Regions from separate parts of the Pseudoalteromonas sp. P1-13-1a genome, predicted to be linked through region 2. Evidence: predicted binding sites of a transcription regulator. Region 2 holds the regulator's gene; each other region holds the start of a gene.
What was found. Region 2 encodes LexA, which represses DNA repair genes until DNA is damaged. Its sites were predicted from a motif close to TACTGTATNNNNATACAGTA; they were not measured.
Positions count from the first base shown of each region.

Region 1 (4,287 bases), on a different contig from region 2:
CTATTATGATAAAAACGCAAACTTAATAATAAACAGCGCCGTTAAAATCCACACACTAATACTCACTTGATCGCGTTTACCACATAGTAACTTAACCGCAGTATACGATATAAAACCAAGCGCAATACCATGTGCAATAGAGAATGTAAGTGGCGTCATAAGCAGTACAACACTTACTGGAATTGCATCGCTCATATCATCCCAGTTCACAAACTTAAGGTTTTGCAGCATTAATACCGCAACGTATAATATAGCACCCGCTGTTGCATAAGCTGGTACCATTTGCGCAAGCGGCGCAAAAAACATCATTAGCAAAAAGCATACACCTACAACAACGGCTGTTAAGCCAGTACGCCCGCCAACCGATACACCGGCCACAGACTCAATATAAGAAGTGGTTGTTGAAGTACCCAACATTGCGCCGGCAATGGTCGCTGTACTATCTGCACTTAAAGCACGCCCTAAGCGCGGCATGTTACCTTTTTCATCGGCTAAGCCTGCTTTTTGAGTTACCGCAACCAACGTCCCCGATGTATCAAATAAGTCAACAAACAAAAACGCAAAAATTACGCTTAACATGGACAGTTCTAGAGCCGCTGCAAAATCAAGTTGCATAAACGTAGGTAAAATAGACGGTGGCATTGAAATTACGCCGTGGTACTGAACTAAATCAAGGCTTAACGCAATACCTGTTACTAGCAAAATGCTAATAAGTACGCCACTTTTTATATCGCGATAAAGTAAAGCCGCAATAACAAAAAAGCTTAATATAGCTAATAAAGGGCCCGCCGAAGTGATATCACCAAGCTGCACTAATGTTGCTGGGCTTGAAACAATAATCCCTGCATTTTTTAGTGCAATTAACGCTAAAAACGCGCCTATACCTGTTGCTATAGCTTGTTTTAAAACCAAAGGAATCGCATTAATTATCCACTCGCGGACCTTAAACAAACTTAATATTAAAAATATACAACCAGACATAAATACCGCACCTAATGCAGCCTGCCAGCTATAACCCATCCCTAAAACTACACCATAAGTAAAAAATGCGTTAAGGCCCATACCTGGTGCAAGTGCTAAAGGATAATTGGCCCACAGCCCCATAATAAAACAGCCAATAGCAGCTGCAATACAAGTGGCTACAAATGCAGCACCTTGATCCATGCCTGCTTCAGCAAGCATTGCAGGGTTAACAAATACAATGTAAACCATAGTGATGAAAGTAGTGACTCCTGCAATGCTTTCGCGTCGCACATTGGAGTTGTTTTCGCGGAGTTTAAATAGAGCTTCGAGCATAATAGACTTGTGGTTGTAAAAAGTGACGAGATTTTATCATAAAATTAAGTATAAACAGGACATTTTACCTTGCGATATACTAAACTGTTGACGTAGAAACTATATAAAAGAAAATGTATGAATAAGACTCAGCCTAGCGGACAAGACTTAGAGCAGCAATTAAACAACATTTTAGACTTTGTAACTCAGCCTATAAACCAAAGCGCTGAAAGCAATAGTGATGTAAGCGAGCACACAGCACTTAATAAAGCACTGTATTATTTAAAACATAACCAAGCACCATTGGCAGCTAAATGGATGCGTCTTGCCGCAATGGCCGGAAATCATCGCGCCCAGTTTTATTTAGGGTTATTTTTTGTCAAAGGCCAAGGCGTACCAAAAAGTGTATTTCACGCAACAGCATGGCTTAGCTTAGCCAGCAGCCAAGGCTATGAACCGGCAACCGCTGCTTTAGATGATTTAAGAAAATATATCGACACCAAACGTCTTAGAGACGCTCAGTGCTACGCAGCCAGCTTGTTTGAGCAAATACACCAAATACAGTATGCTCACTTAATCCCCAAAAATGACTAACTACTGTATTGCTAAGTACTGTAAAACACATTAAAACAACTGTATAGCTACCTCTTAAGTACTGTATAGCGCTGCTACACTTTATACAGTTACGCAAGCACCCTCGTTTTTCACTCTTACAGATAAATCATAAACCACTGTTTTTAAAGTTTTATTTTTATTATTTACTTTTTAAAGCCATCAACTGTATAAAAAATAACAAAAAACACTTGCACACAACAACTGTATAAACTACTGTATACACGTACTGTATATAAACCCAGTGAGTGAGACCTATGCTACAGCCAATTACCGTAAGAAACGTTAAAAGCTACCAACAACATGACGAAAATGAGTTAGTAAACTTAATAAAAGTAGAAGATGAAATTTCTGCAACATTTGAGATGCTAAAAGTGTTGCATCAATACAATAGCTCGAATGCGTGGACCTTACTAATTGCGCCTGACCATGTGCCCAGTAAAGCCTTACTAGATAGCTGCTCTATTGATACCAGCAAATTGCTTGTGATAAGGCAAAAGCATTTAGTAAATTTAGAGTATGTGCTTAACTCCGCACTCCATAATGGAAATTTTGCAGCCATTATTACGTGGACCGGCATAGTCAGTGAGCAACAGCTTGTTAATTTATCGCTTAATTTAAATAAAAGAAGCGCTAAGCTATTTTGCTTGACTAAAAAAACCAGCACTACAGCAATATCACTTACTCAATAAGCTTGGTAAAATACATTTTTGATTTATGTTAATTAGTATTTTATGAGTGTAACCAGTACCAGCGCCTGCAAATGCAACAGTCAGCTTAATTATGGCGACTGTTGCCAACCTTATCATCTTGATATAAAAGCCCCAAAAACACCTGAGCAATTAATGCGTTCGCGCTTTAGTGCTTATGCATTAAAAAATGCATCTTATGTATTTAAAACTTACGCTAAAGAAAAACAAGCACAAAACCCAGTAAATGAAATTGCTGACTTTGCCAATAGCTGCCGCTTTGTAAAATTAGTTGTACGCGATACGCAGCAAAGTGATGAGCGAGGCTCTGTTGCCTTTAACGCGTATTATTTTTACCAAAACTTATATTGTGAACTGGATGAGAAATCAGACTTTATAAAAGAGGATGGTGAATGGCGTTATTTAGAGGGTATTATTAACCCGGTAGCCGATATTAAAGTTAATAGAAATGACCCCTGCCCTTGCGGAAGTGCTAAGAAATATAAAAAATGCCACGCTTTATAAAGTAATATACTTAAGTAGTATCAATAACGAACTTAACCACTAGCTAAAACAAAAAATGGACCATTTAGGTCCATTTTCTACAATATTGCTATTGGGTTTTTATTCATCATCATCTAAATCGAACGATTCACGCTGCGCAGGTCTAGCTAAAATCTCAACATAGAATGAAGTAAGCGCCTGTTTTTCGATTTCACTGATCTTGTTGTTAATTTCAGCTACGTGAACAACTTCTGCATCATCGGCACTTGTGCCAAACTTACAGTCAAACGCCCAGTAATCAGCTTCAACAGGTAGCGCTTTATTGCGCTCTCTTTTCAAATATTTTTTCACTTCATGCTTTGCAGCATCAACCATACGAGGGTATTTGATTTTCTCATGATTTAGCGTGAATGTTTTCTTCATTACGTTCCTAATTACCTTGATTTAATGATAATGGCACTCAAGTCATACCATTTGCAGCCATTATAGCAATTGCATTTAATTTGTGGATGCTTTTTTTAAACAAAAAAAGAATTGTTCTATTTTATTGCATAACCAAATATTAAATATAAGGTGTTTTAGGCTTTTAAAGCGCACAAGTGTTAAATTATTTTTATACGTTAGCAACAAGTAATGGTTTGTGTATAGCCTCATTAGTTAAATCGTCATAAAATGCGGCGGCATCCATTTGTGGGCTTGCAAGCGCGGTGTGCGTGTCATTTATGCGCCTGCGTACTGATAGCTCACAGTTATCGATTACTGTTAAAGGAATATGTGACTTATCATCTCTAATCGCTAGTGGCTCAGGGTTTAAGCAGTGACTTAATTTTATTGCTTTCATACCTGCTTGCTCACCTTGTTGAACAATCATCGATGCGTGCTCTTGCCCTATGCTCATATCAAATTTCTCGGGAGCTAATAATTGCTTTGGCCCAGCACCAAAGCGCTCCCTTAACTGTTCTTCGTCTACATAAGCACTATGCGTCTCACTTTTTGGCAAGTGAAATTGACTAAAATCCAGCGCATCATGCGATAGCATCGCTAATAAAAGTGAGAATTCACCTCTGCGATTTTCATGCACACTTTTATTTAGCCTGGTCTTTAGCTGACTCTCTGTGATTAACAAATCATCGATTTGCATAGTCTTTAGCCGATTATGATAACTGATAGATATTTATCGGCTTTATTTCAAATTTCTTTAGCTTTT
Region 1 is NZ_LKDV01000037.1:135-4,421, reverse strand. Features, by position in the region: gene AN391_RS17420 (NCS2 family permease) at 4-1,296, opposite strand; gene AN391_RS17415 (tetratricopeptide repeat protein) at 1,414-1,869, shown strand; gene AN391_RS17410 (SulA-like leucine-rich domain-containing protein) at 2,145-2,579, shown strand; gene AN391_RS17405 (YchJ family protein) at 2,622-3,101, shown strand; gene AN391_RS17400 (DUF6172 family protein) at 3,201-3,503, opposite strand; gene AN391_RS17395 (VC2046/SO_2500 family protein) at 3,694-4,221, opposite strand.
Region 1: the regulator LexA is predicted to act here: its motif matches at 2,102-2,121, upstream of AN391_RS17410 (SulA-like leucine-rich domain-containing protein).

Region 2 (4,287 bases):
ATAAAATTAAAAAAGCGAAGGGTAAAATCCAAAAGCTCCAATTGTTCATTCTGGGCAGTGCCATGTCTGGCGCACCAATCATGAGCGGTACCATCCAGTTAGCAAGCCCCGTAAAGGCTGGCATTACAGCACCAAACACCATAATTAAGCCGTGTACTGTGGTCATTTGGTTAAAAAAGTGAGGATCTACCAATTGTAATCCTGGCTGAAATAACTCAGCCCGAATAACCATAGCCATTGCACCACCAATTAAAAACATCGTCAGCGAAAAAATTAAGTACATGCTGCCAATATCTTTATGGTTTGTTGTATATAACCAGCGTTTAAAACCTTTGGCTGGATGGTGGCCGTGGTGAGCGTTATTGGCGTGTGGTTGTTCTACTATGCTACTCATTAGTTCGCCTCCCCATCAGCATCAAGTGCTGCCTGAATTTCACTAGGTTGGATAACATCACCCGTATCGTTACCCCACGCATTGCGTTTGAAGGTAATTACTGCCGCAAGTTGCTTTATAGATAACTGCTTTGCAAATGCCTGCATTGCAGTGCCAGGACGGCCATGAATTACAATATCTATATGATCTTTTATATCACCAAGCACAATGGGGCTACCTTTAAGCGCTGGAAACACACCCGGTAACCCCATACCTGTTGGCTGATGACACGCAGCGCAACTTGCCATATACACTTGCTCGCCTAGCGTCATTAACTCTTCTTTAGGAATCGTTTTCTCAAGTAGGGCTGCATCGGCTAATGCCGCTTTCTGCTTAGCTTGCTTAGCATCTGCAAGCCACGCGTTAAAATCCTCTTGCGACTTAGCTTCAACTACCACGGGCATAAAACCATGATCTTTACCGCATAGTTCGGCGCATTGGCCACGGTAAATACCCTCTTCGTTGATGTTGGTCCACGTTTCATTAATAAACCCTGGGTTGGCATCTTTTTTAACGGCAAAATCAGGTACCCACCAAGAGTGAATAACATCATCAGAGGTCATTAAAAAACGCACCTTTTGATTAATTGGCAGTACTAAAGGTTTATCAACCTCAAGTAAGTAATTGGGGTTTTTATTAGCAAGGTTGGCTATTTCGTCTTGAGGGGTAGACAAAATAGAATAAAACTCCACGTCTTCGCCCATATATTCATAATGCCACTTCCACTGTGACCCAGTGATCTTAATGGTTAAGTCGGCCTTACTGGCATCTTCCATTGCAATCAAGGTTTTAGTGGCAGGGATTGCCATGGCAATTAAAATAACAAACGGAATGGCAGTCCAAAGAATTTCTACTTTGGTACTTTCATGAAATTGGGCAGGAACTGCCCCTTTAGATTTACGGTGATGAATTAGTGCCCAAAACATAATTGCGAACACTATCACCCCAATCACACAACATATTAAAAATATTGTCATGTGTAGCTGATATACATTATTACTTATATCGGTTACGCCCTTGCGCATATTGTATTGGCTATTAGCCAGCACTTGCTGCGGGAACATAATCAATACAAGCCACAAGGCAGAGGTCAGTTTACCCATGTGACGGCTCCTTTGATGCTATTGCGAATGCAAAGCGAAGAGGCATACGGCTTAAACGCCAATTCGTTATTTTTATTATTTAACCAACCTAATTTGTTTTGATTGGTATAGCTGCGCCAACAAAGAATGTGTATTTGTGTGTTCTCAAAACCAAAAAGCTGTGAGTTATTGTTAGCCCAGCACATTAATGATTAGCTAAAAAACGTACAACAAGCAAGTTTCAGTATAAAAAACAAACAAGTTGTATTTTAAAATAAGCTTTAATTACGCCAGCTTAAACACAAGTTAGTTGCTAAATAGCGAGTAAAACTAGGGGGTGCATCATATAAAAGAGGAGTTAAGTGCGAGTGCAAAAAAGTTTACAGGCTAAATAATTTTAGGGCGCTTTGAGGTAGCGGAAGGTCTTTCTTAAAACAAAAATGCACACTTAAAAGTGCGCATTTATAAAAAGTTACTTAAAAATAGTTAAAAATTACATCCAGTCGGCATTTCTTATTACGCCAACAGCTAAACCTTCAATATTAAAAGATTCGTTTTCAAGGTCTACCTCTATAGGCGTAAACTCTTCGTTTTCGGCGTGTAATAATACTTTTCGGCCTGCTTTTTCGAGGCGCTTTACGGTTACGTCTTCATCTACCCGCGCAACCACAACTTGGCCGTTTTCAGCTGTTTGGGTACGGTGTACAGCAAGTAAGTCGCCGTCCATAATGCCTATATCTTTCATACTCATACCGTTAACACGCAGTAAAAAGTCAGCGGCAGGTTTAAACATAAGTGGGTCTATTTTGCAGTGGCTCTCAACATGTTCTTGCGCCAAAATAGGCGAACCCGCTGCAACTCGACCTATTAATGGCAGACCGAGTTGCTCTGGCGCTTCTTCTTCAACCAATTGAATACCACGGCTTGCGCCTGGCTTCATTTTAATAACACCTTTTTTGGCAAGCGCTTTTAAGTGCTCTTCTGCGGCATTGGCACTTTTAAAACCTAGTGTTTGCGCAATTTCGGCACGTGTAGGAGGCATACCAGTGTCTTTAATAAAAACTTTTATTAGTTCGAGTATTTGAGCTTGGCGTTTAGTTAATGGTCGCATACAACTGGTTTTCCATACAGTACATTTAACTGTGAGTATATACAGTTAAATAAAAATCGCAAATTTAAATTGCGCTTTAAAATAGCTAAACACACCGCACTTGGATATATTTTAGGTAATTACAGACGTTCAGTATTTAAAATGCTATAAATTTGCTTTCAGCATAAAGGAGTAATTATGAGTATTTGGCATCAACCCATCACATTAGCGCTTTGCAAACAGTTAGATGAGGGAATAAACGGCCAAGGCACGCTAATGAAAACAATGGGTATAGAAATAACCGAAATAGGCGATGATTACCTAGTAGCTACCATGCCCGCTATTCCTGAGCATCATAACCCTATTGGTATGGTACATGGTGGCGCAAATGTGGTACTTGCCGAAACCGTAGCAAGCTACGCCGCTAACTTTGTAGTGGACTTTACAAAATTTTATTGTGTTGGCCAGGAAATTAGCGCCAGCCATTTAAAGGCCTCTCGAAATGGCACTTTAACCGCTGTTACTCGTGCATTTCATATTGGTAAGCGCAGTTCTGTATGGGAAATAAAAATAACTAATAGCCGCGGCGAACTTTGCTGCGTATCAAAAATGACCGCAGCGGTTGTCGAGCGCAAATAATTAACTATGGCTACTTTTCGATAGGGTAAATTGTTATTTCCATACCCGCGCCAATTGCAGATATACGTAGCAGTGTATCTGCATGTAGAGCTTGGTTAAAACACTTAGGTGACGTGCCCGATTCAAAGCCAATATCAAAGGTTCTGCGCGAACAGCTCAACCATTGTTTGAGCGCATTACGTGAACACGACTCGATTAATTCACATAAGTGGTTAATTGCTTTGTCAGGCGTGGTTATGTCACCCGCGGCTTCAATACGCGCCAATTGACGATATTCGTCTTTGTCATAATGTAAAACCATCGCGTTTTTCTTTAAGTCTGCCACTAGGGCGCTAATATCTTGTTTAGACTCAAGCTCTAGATCTACATTTAAAAATTGAATTTCCGACATTGTCTGCTTTTTACCCTCTTATAGTTTCATCGCAAACTTTAACGCAGTTTTACTTTTATACCAAATCAACTAAGCGGTAAACATGGCTTTATTAATAGAAAAAACCTGTTTAAACGCCATTGGCACCTAATTTGCCTTATTAAACGGGTTAGGCTAGTTAAGCACAAATTTAGCGTTTATGTATGAAAGTTATACACACACTGTGTAATTAAAAGCTGTAGGAGAACAATAATGGTAGATCATGGCCCGCAAATTAAAAATGATGAACAGTACGATGCGCTTCGCGATGAAGGCATGAGCAAACAAAAAGCCGCGCGAATTGCTAATAGTAATACTCATAAAACCGCAGTTAAAGGCGGCAAAGCCTCAAAGTATGAGAAGCGCACTAAAAAACAGTTATACGATAAAGCAAAAGAGGTAGGCATTAGTGGCCGCTCAAAAATGAGCAAACAAGAGCTCATAAATGCCCTGCGTGATCATTAAACGCAGCCTCACTGATTTTTTATCGCTCCTTTTTATTATTTTTATAAAGTTAGAGTAAGCTTATGAATAACTGCGACAAAATGCCGCAGTAAAAGCATGGGCTGCTGTAATACACTAACGCTAAAAATAATAAGAAGCACAAAATGAGAAAGCAACTATTTAAGCGCGC
Region 2 is NZ_LKDV01000015.1:69,517-73,803, forward strand. Features, by position in the region: gene ctaD (cytochrome c oxidase subunit I) at 1-394, opposite strand, end outside; gene coxB (cytochrome c oxidase subunit II) at 394-1,536, opposite strand; gene lexA (transcriptional repressor LexA) at 2,009-2,626, opposite strand; gene AN391_RS11200 (PaaI family thioesterase) at 2,804-3,244, shown strand; gene AN391_RS11205 (hypothetical protein) at 3,255-3,635, opposite strand; gene AN391_RS11210 (Rho termination factor N-terminal domain-containing protein) at 3,867-4,118, shown strand; gene AN391_RS11215 (hypothetical protein) at 4,262-4,287, shown strand, end outside.

Region 3 (4,287 bases), on a different contig from region 2:
AGGGTGTCGTGAAAAACATCGCCATGCACGTGAGCACTGCTTTGAATATTCACTTCACTGGCATTAAGAGAGCCAATAATTTTGCCCTTTACAACGACGCTTTTAGCCTCAACCACACCTTCAACAATGCCGGTAGAGCCAATTACCAGGTGCTCTGCTTTTATATCCCCATCAATGCGGCCATCTAGCTGTACTTCGCCTTGGCTGGTAAGTGTGCCAGTTAAGCGCACATCTTCAGAAATAATAGAAGGGGTGTGATTTACTCTTTTTAAAGTAGCCTGGCTACTTGATTGCTTTTTTTTACCGAACACGAGAAAGCGCCTTTGTTATTTTTAGAGGATTGACATGTTTGCCATCGAGTAACACTTCATAGTGTAAGTGGGTGCTGGTACTTCTGCCAGTGCTACCCATTAATCCAATTACCTCATTTTTAGCGATTGTTTGGCCTTTTTTTACTTTAATCTTATTTAAGTGGCCAAAACGAGTTATCAAGCCATTTTTATGCTCTAGCTCGATAAAGTTACCATAGCCGCCGTTTCTGCCAGCGCGAAGCACAACAGCATCGGCAGGGGCAAAAATTTCGGTTTTGTGCCAGCCGGCTAAATCAACACCTTTGTGAAAAGCTCGGCGGTTGTTCATTGGATCTTTTCGAAGACCAAAGTTGCTCGAAATATAGTATTTAGCCGCAGGTAAGGGCAGCGAGTTAGGCAGCTCGGTTAAAAAGTTTTCAAGGTTGTTGAGTAATAAAAGCTTATCAACAATGACTAAAAACGGCTTTGGTATTTTAGTTTCATCAAATACATCTAACGGCCCACCTTGTGCGCTGTTTTGGTAGGCCAGCGCTAAATGTTGTTCAAGAGCGGATTCTAACCCAGCCCCTTTTAACATCGCTAAAATTGCATCATGGCGCTTATTTATTTGTGCATCGATACGCGCAAAATTATGCTCATAGTGTTTATTTAAGCGCTCATATCGTGCAGCAAAAGTTATTGGCGTTAATAGGTTTGCGTGTTTGTTTTTTTGTTCTTCATCAACAAGCGGCTCATGAAACTCGCCTTTGTCTTCATTTATAGGCGATTCAAGTTGCTCTTCTAGTTTTATAGTATCTTTGCTTATAGATGCGGGGAGAGATTCAATCATACCTTGTAAAAGCGCTTGCTTTTGCTCAAGGACGGCAAGTTGCTCTAACTGCTTAGCGTGCAGCGCCTTTTGTTCACGAACCTGTTTTTGCCAAACTTGTTGCTTATCAATTTGGCTTTGTTCAATGTGTGTTATTTTATTTGTTTGGCTATAAACACGAAAACTAGATATACCCACCCAAATAATAGTGCCTAAAATAAGTAGTACTGTAAAAAGCTGAAACCAAGGCGCCAAAACAACATGCTTAACTTCGCCATTTTGACGAATAAGTAACTGACGGGCTGGAAAAATTTTTTGGTAAAAAGACTTAATAAATACTGACATGACACATAAATACTCGCTATTAACCGGATTAATGTATCAATTTCAGTTTAAAAAGCCAGAAAAAATTTGTAACTGTTCAAAAATTAATAAAAAAGGGCTGCTATTAATAGCAGCCCTTTTTATAATTTGACGCAAATTAGCTAGCTTGTTGCTCATCGTTATTTTTTATTGATGCTACGTTGTCGGCTTTTTTAGCTTTAGCTGCGCCTTTTGTTGAGGGCTCTTTTGCACCTTTTAGCACTGCCATAAAGTCATCTTTACTCTTTGCAATTTCAAGCGCGAGCGATTCTACTTGTTGCTCGCTTAAAGGCACATCTACTTTTTCCAGCATTACTTCAAGCGATTCTGCTATATCGAGCATTTTGTCATAGGCATCCGCTTCTTTTTTAGTAGTAAACGTCATTCGCTCAACTCCGTTTCGTTCTACAACATATTTAACAACAACAGCCATGATCTCTCCTGCTTGATTGCGTGGTAATGTGGTTACTGACTTGTAGGTCACTGTTTTTATATACAGTAAATGTTTGCGAAATAAATTGCAAGTATTCACGACATTTTAGATTGTCATAGATTTGACAAAAAAGCGTAACTTTACTTTATTTAGATAATCACTTTGTTGTACCAGCTGCATTTTAGGTTTTCGGATTTAGGTGATTATGCACTGGAAATAATATAAGTGATGCAAGTCGATCCTTATTTTAGATTATTTCCTCTAATAAAAATTAAGCCCTTGCTTAAAGCCAAATTAGCCGTTTAACCATAACGCTTTGGCATAAACAAAAATAAGGAATAACAAATGAAAAATCTTTTAACGCTACTTATTATTAGCTTTCTAGGTTTTAGCGCGCTCACCTACGCTAACCCTGTGGTTGATAAGCCTATGGCCGAAATGCAACAACCCCCCGTTATTAACATTAATAGTGCCGATTCAGAAATGCTATCAACGCTTCCCGGTATTGGTAAGAAAAAAGCGCAGGCTATTGTTGATTACAGAGCCGAAAATGGTGAGTTTACTGAGCTAAGTGATTTAGCTAACGTAAAAGGAATAGGCAAAAAGTTGGTAGCTAAATTAGAAGGAAAAGTATCTCTATAGGTTAGGCAGGGCGCTAAGCGCCCTGTGAATATTGCTCAAGTGCTTTTGTTAAATACTTTTTAGCAAAGTTTATTTCAATCGGTGTTGTTAAAAGCGGGTAACACAGTCCCCCTAAAATTAAGAAGGGGAGGAGTTCCCATCCTTTAAAAACAGTAAATAATAAAAATAATGGGCTGAGCAATAGCAGCTTTACTATTCTCAATAACACTCTATCGGTTGCGGGGAGCATACTTAGTGCAATCGCAACAACGGCTTGTCGCTGTCTCACTTTAAGGTGCTTTAATTCAGGCAGCTGACTGGAAAAAAATGTAAACATATTAAATAGACTTTTTAGTAAGTAAGCGAGTGATAACAAGTACAAAAAGCGTGATAGTAAATAACGCAAAAAGAATTTCCATCCACGCTGGCATACTTAATCCTGCAAATTGCCAATCAATATTTCCGCAATCCCCAGTGGCTTGAAAAAAACTAGGGATCCATTCATGCAGTGGCATAAAAGCTGGGAAGTTAGGCTCAAATTCACAGCTAAACGCAAAGGGATCGGTGGTTGTTTGCATTTCTATGTGTTCCCGCGCAATAAAGTAGCCCCATACGCTTGATATACCCCACACTAAATAAGCAATAGTACGTACTAGTTTACTCTGCGGTTTAGTTGCGCCAATAATACCCGCCCCTAATAACCCTAATACCGCAGTTCGCTGGTAAATACACATAATGCATGGTGCCAGGCCCATTTGATATTGAAAAAACAGTGCGGTGACTTCTAATAAAAATACAATACCTGTAAATAGTAGCCATGGAGTGCGTTTAGTAGGGAGGTGTGCTAGCCAGTTCATAAAAAATCCGCATTGAATTAAGACGTTGAATTATGTACTAGGATAAAGTAACGAGCAACAAAAAGGGTAAAAAAGCTACCGAAAGGGCATTTTTTAAGATGAAATTAATAAGAAGTTATTGCCAATTCTATTGAGATAAAGGTTATTTTGCTAAATAAAACATCTAAGAAAAGTAAAAGGCTTATTTAAACGTTACAGTTTACATGCTTGAATGTACTTGCATACAAGGTGCTGCGCACTTGAGCTTTTGTAGTAACGTAATGGTGAAGTATTACAGTAATAGTATTACATAGATGCAAGTGATGAGATTAACGCAGCAGTTATAGAGCCCACTAAGTTACAAACCTCCCGGCGCGATTTAATCCCCCCTAGATTGAACAAATTCAATTCAAAAAGATCAACACGCTTTAATGTACCTACTATGAATAGGGTAAATTTATATAGCAAATTTGGCCAAATTTAAGCATGTTGAATTTTACAATTTATTATTACGAAATTTTCAGCTGATGGTTGACACTTATATCAACGAGTTTACTTGTTAGTTATATTTCATCTGGTACAATCTGTCAGTTATTCGTATAAAACGATGTGTTGTGATTAATTCGAGTGGGAATTGAATGAGAATTTTTAAAGCTAAAAGCCCAGCAGGATTTGCTGAAGAGTATATAGTTGAATCTATCTGGAACGGCGATTTCCCTCCAGGTTCAATTCTACCTGCAGAGCGTGAGCTTTCTGAGTTAATTGGTGTAACCAGAACAACCTTACGTGAAGTACTGCAACGCTTAGCCCGTGACGGTTGGTTAACGATTCAGCACGGTAAGCCTACAAGAGTAAATAACTTTTGGGAAACATCAGGGCTGAATATACTTGAGACTCTAGCGCGTTTAGATGAAG
Region 3 is NZ_LKDV01000002.1:288,735-293,021, reverse strand. Features, by position in the region: gene AN391_RS03435 (polymer-forming cytoskeletal protein) at 1-311, opposite strand, end outside; gene AN391_RS03430 (M23 family metallopeptidase) at 301-1,464, opposite strand; gene AN391_RS03425 (YebG family protein) at 1,601-1,915, opposite strand; gene AN391_RS03420 (ComEA family DNA-binding protein) at 2,261-2,557, shown strand; gene AN391_RS03415 (DUF6170 family protein) at 2,571-2,873, opposite strand; gene dsbB (disulfide bond formation protein DsbB) at 2,875-3,393, opposite strand; gene fadR (fatty acid metabolism transcriptional regulator FadR) at 4,011-4,287, shown strand, end outside.
Region 3: the regulator LexA is predicted to act here: its motif matches at 1,964-1,983, upstream of AN391_RS03425 (YebG family protein).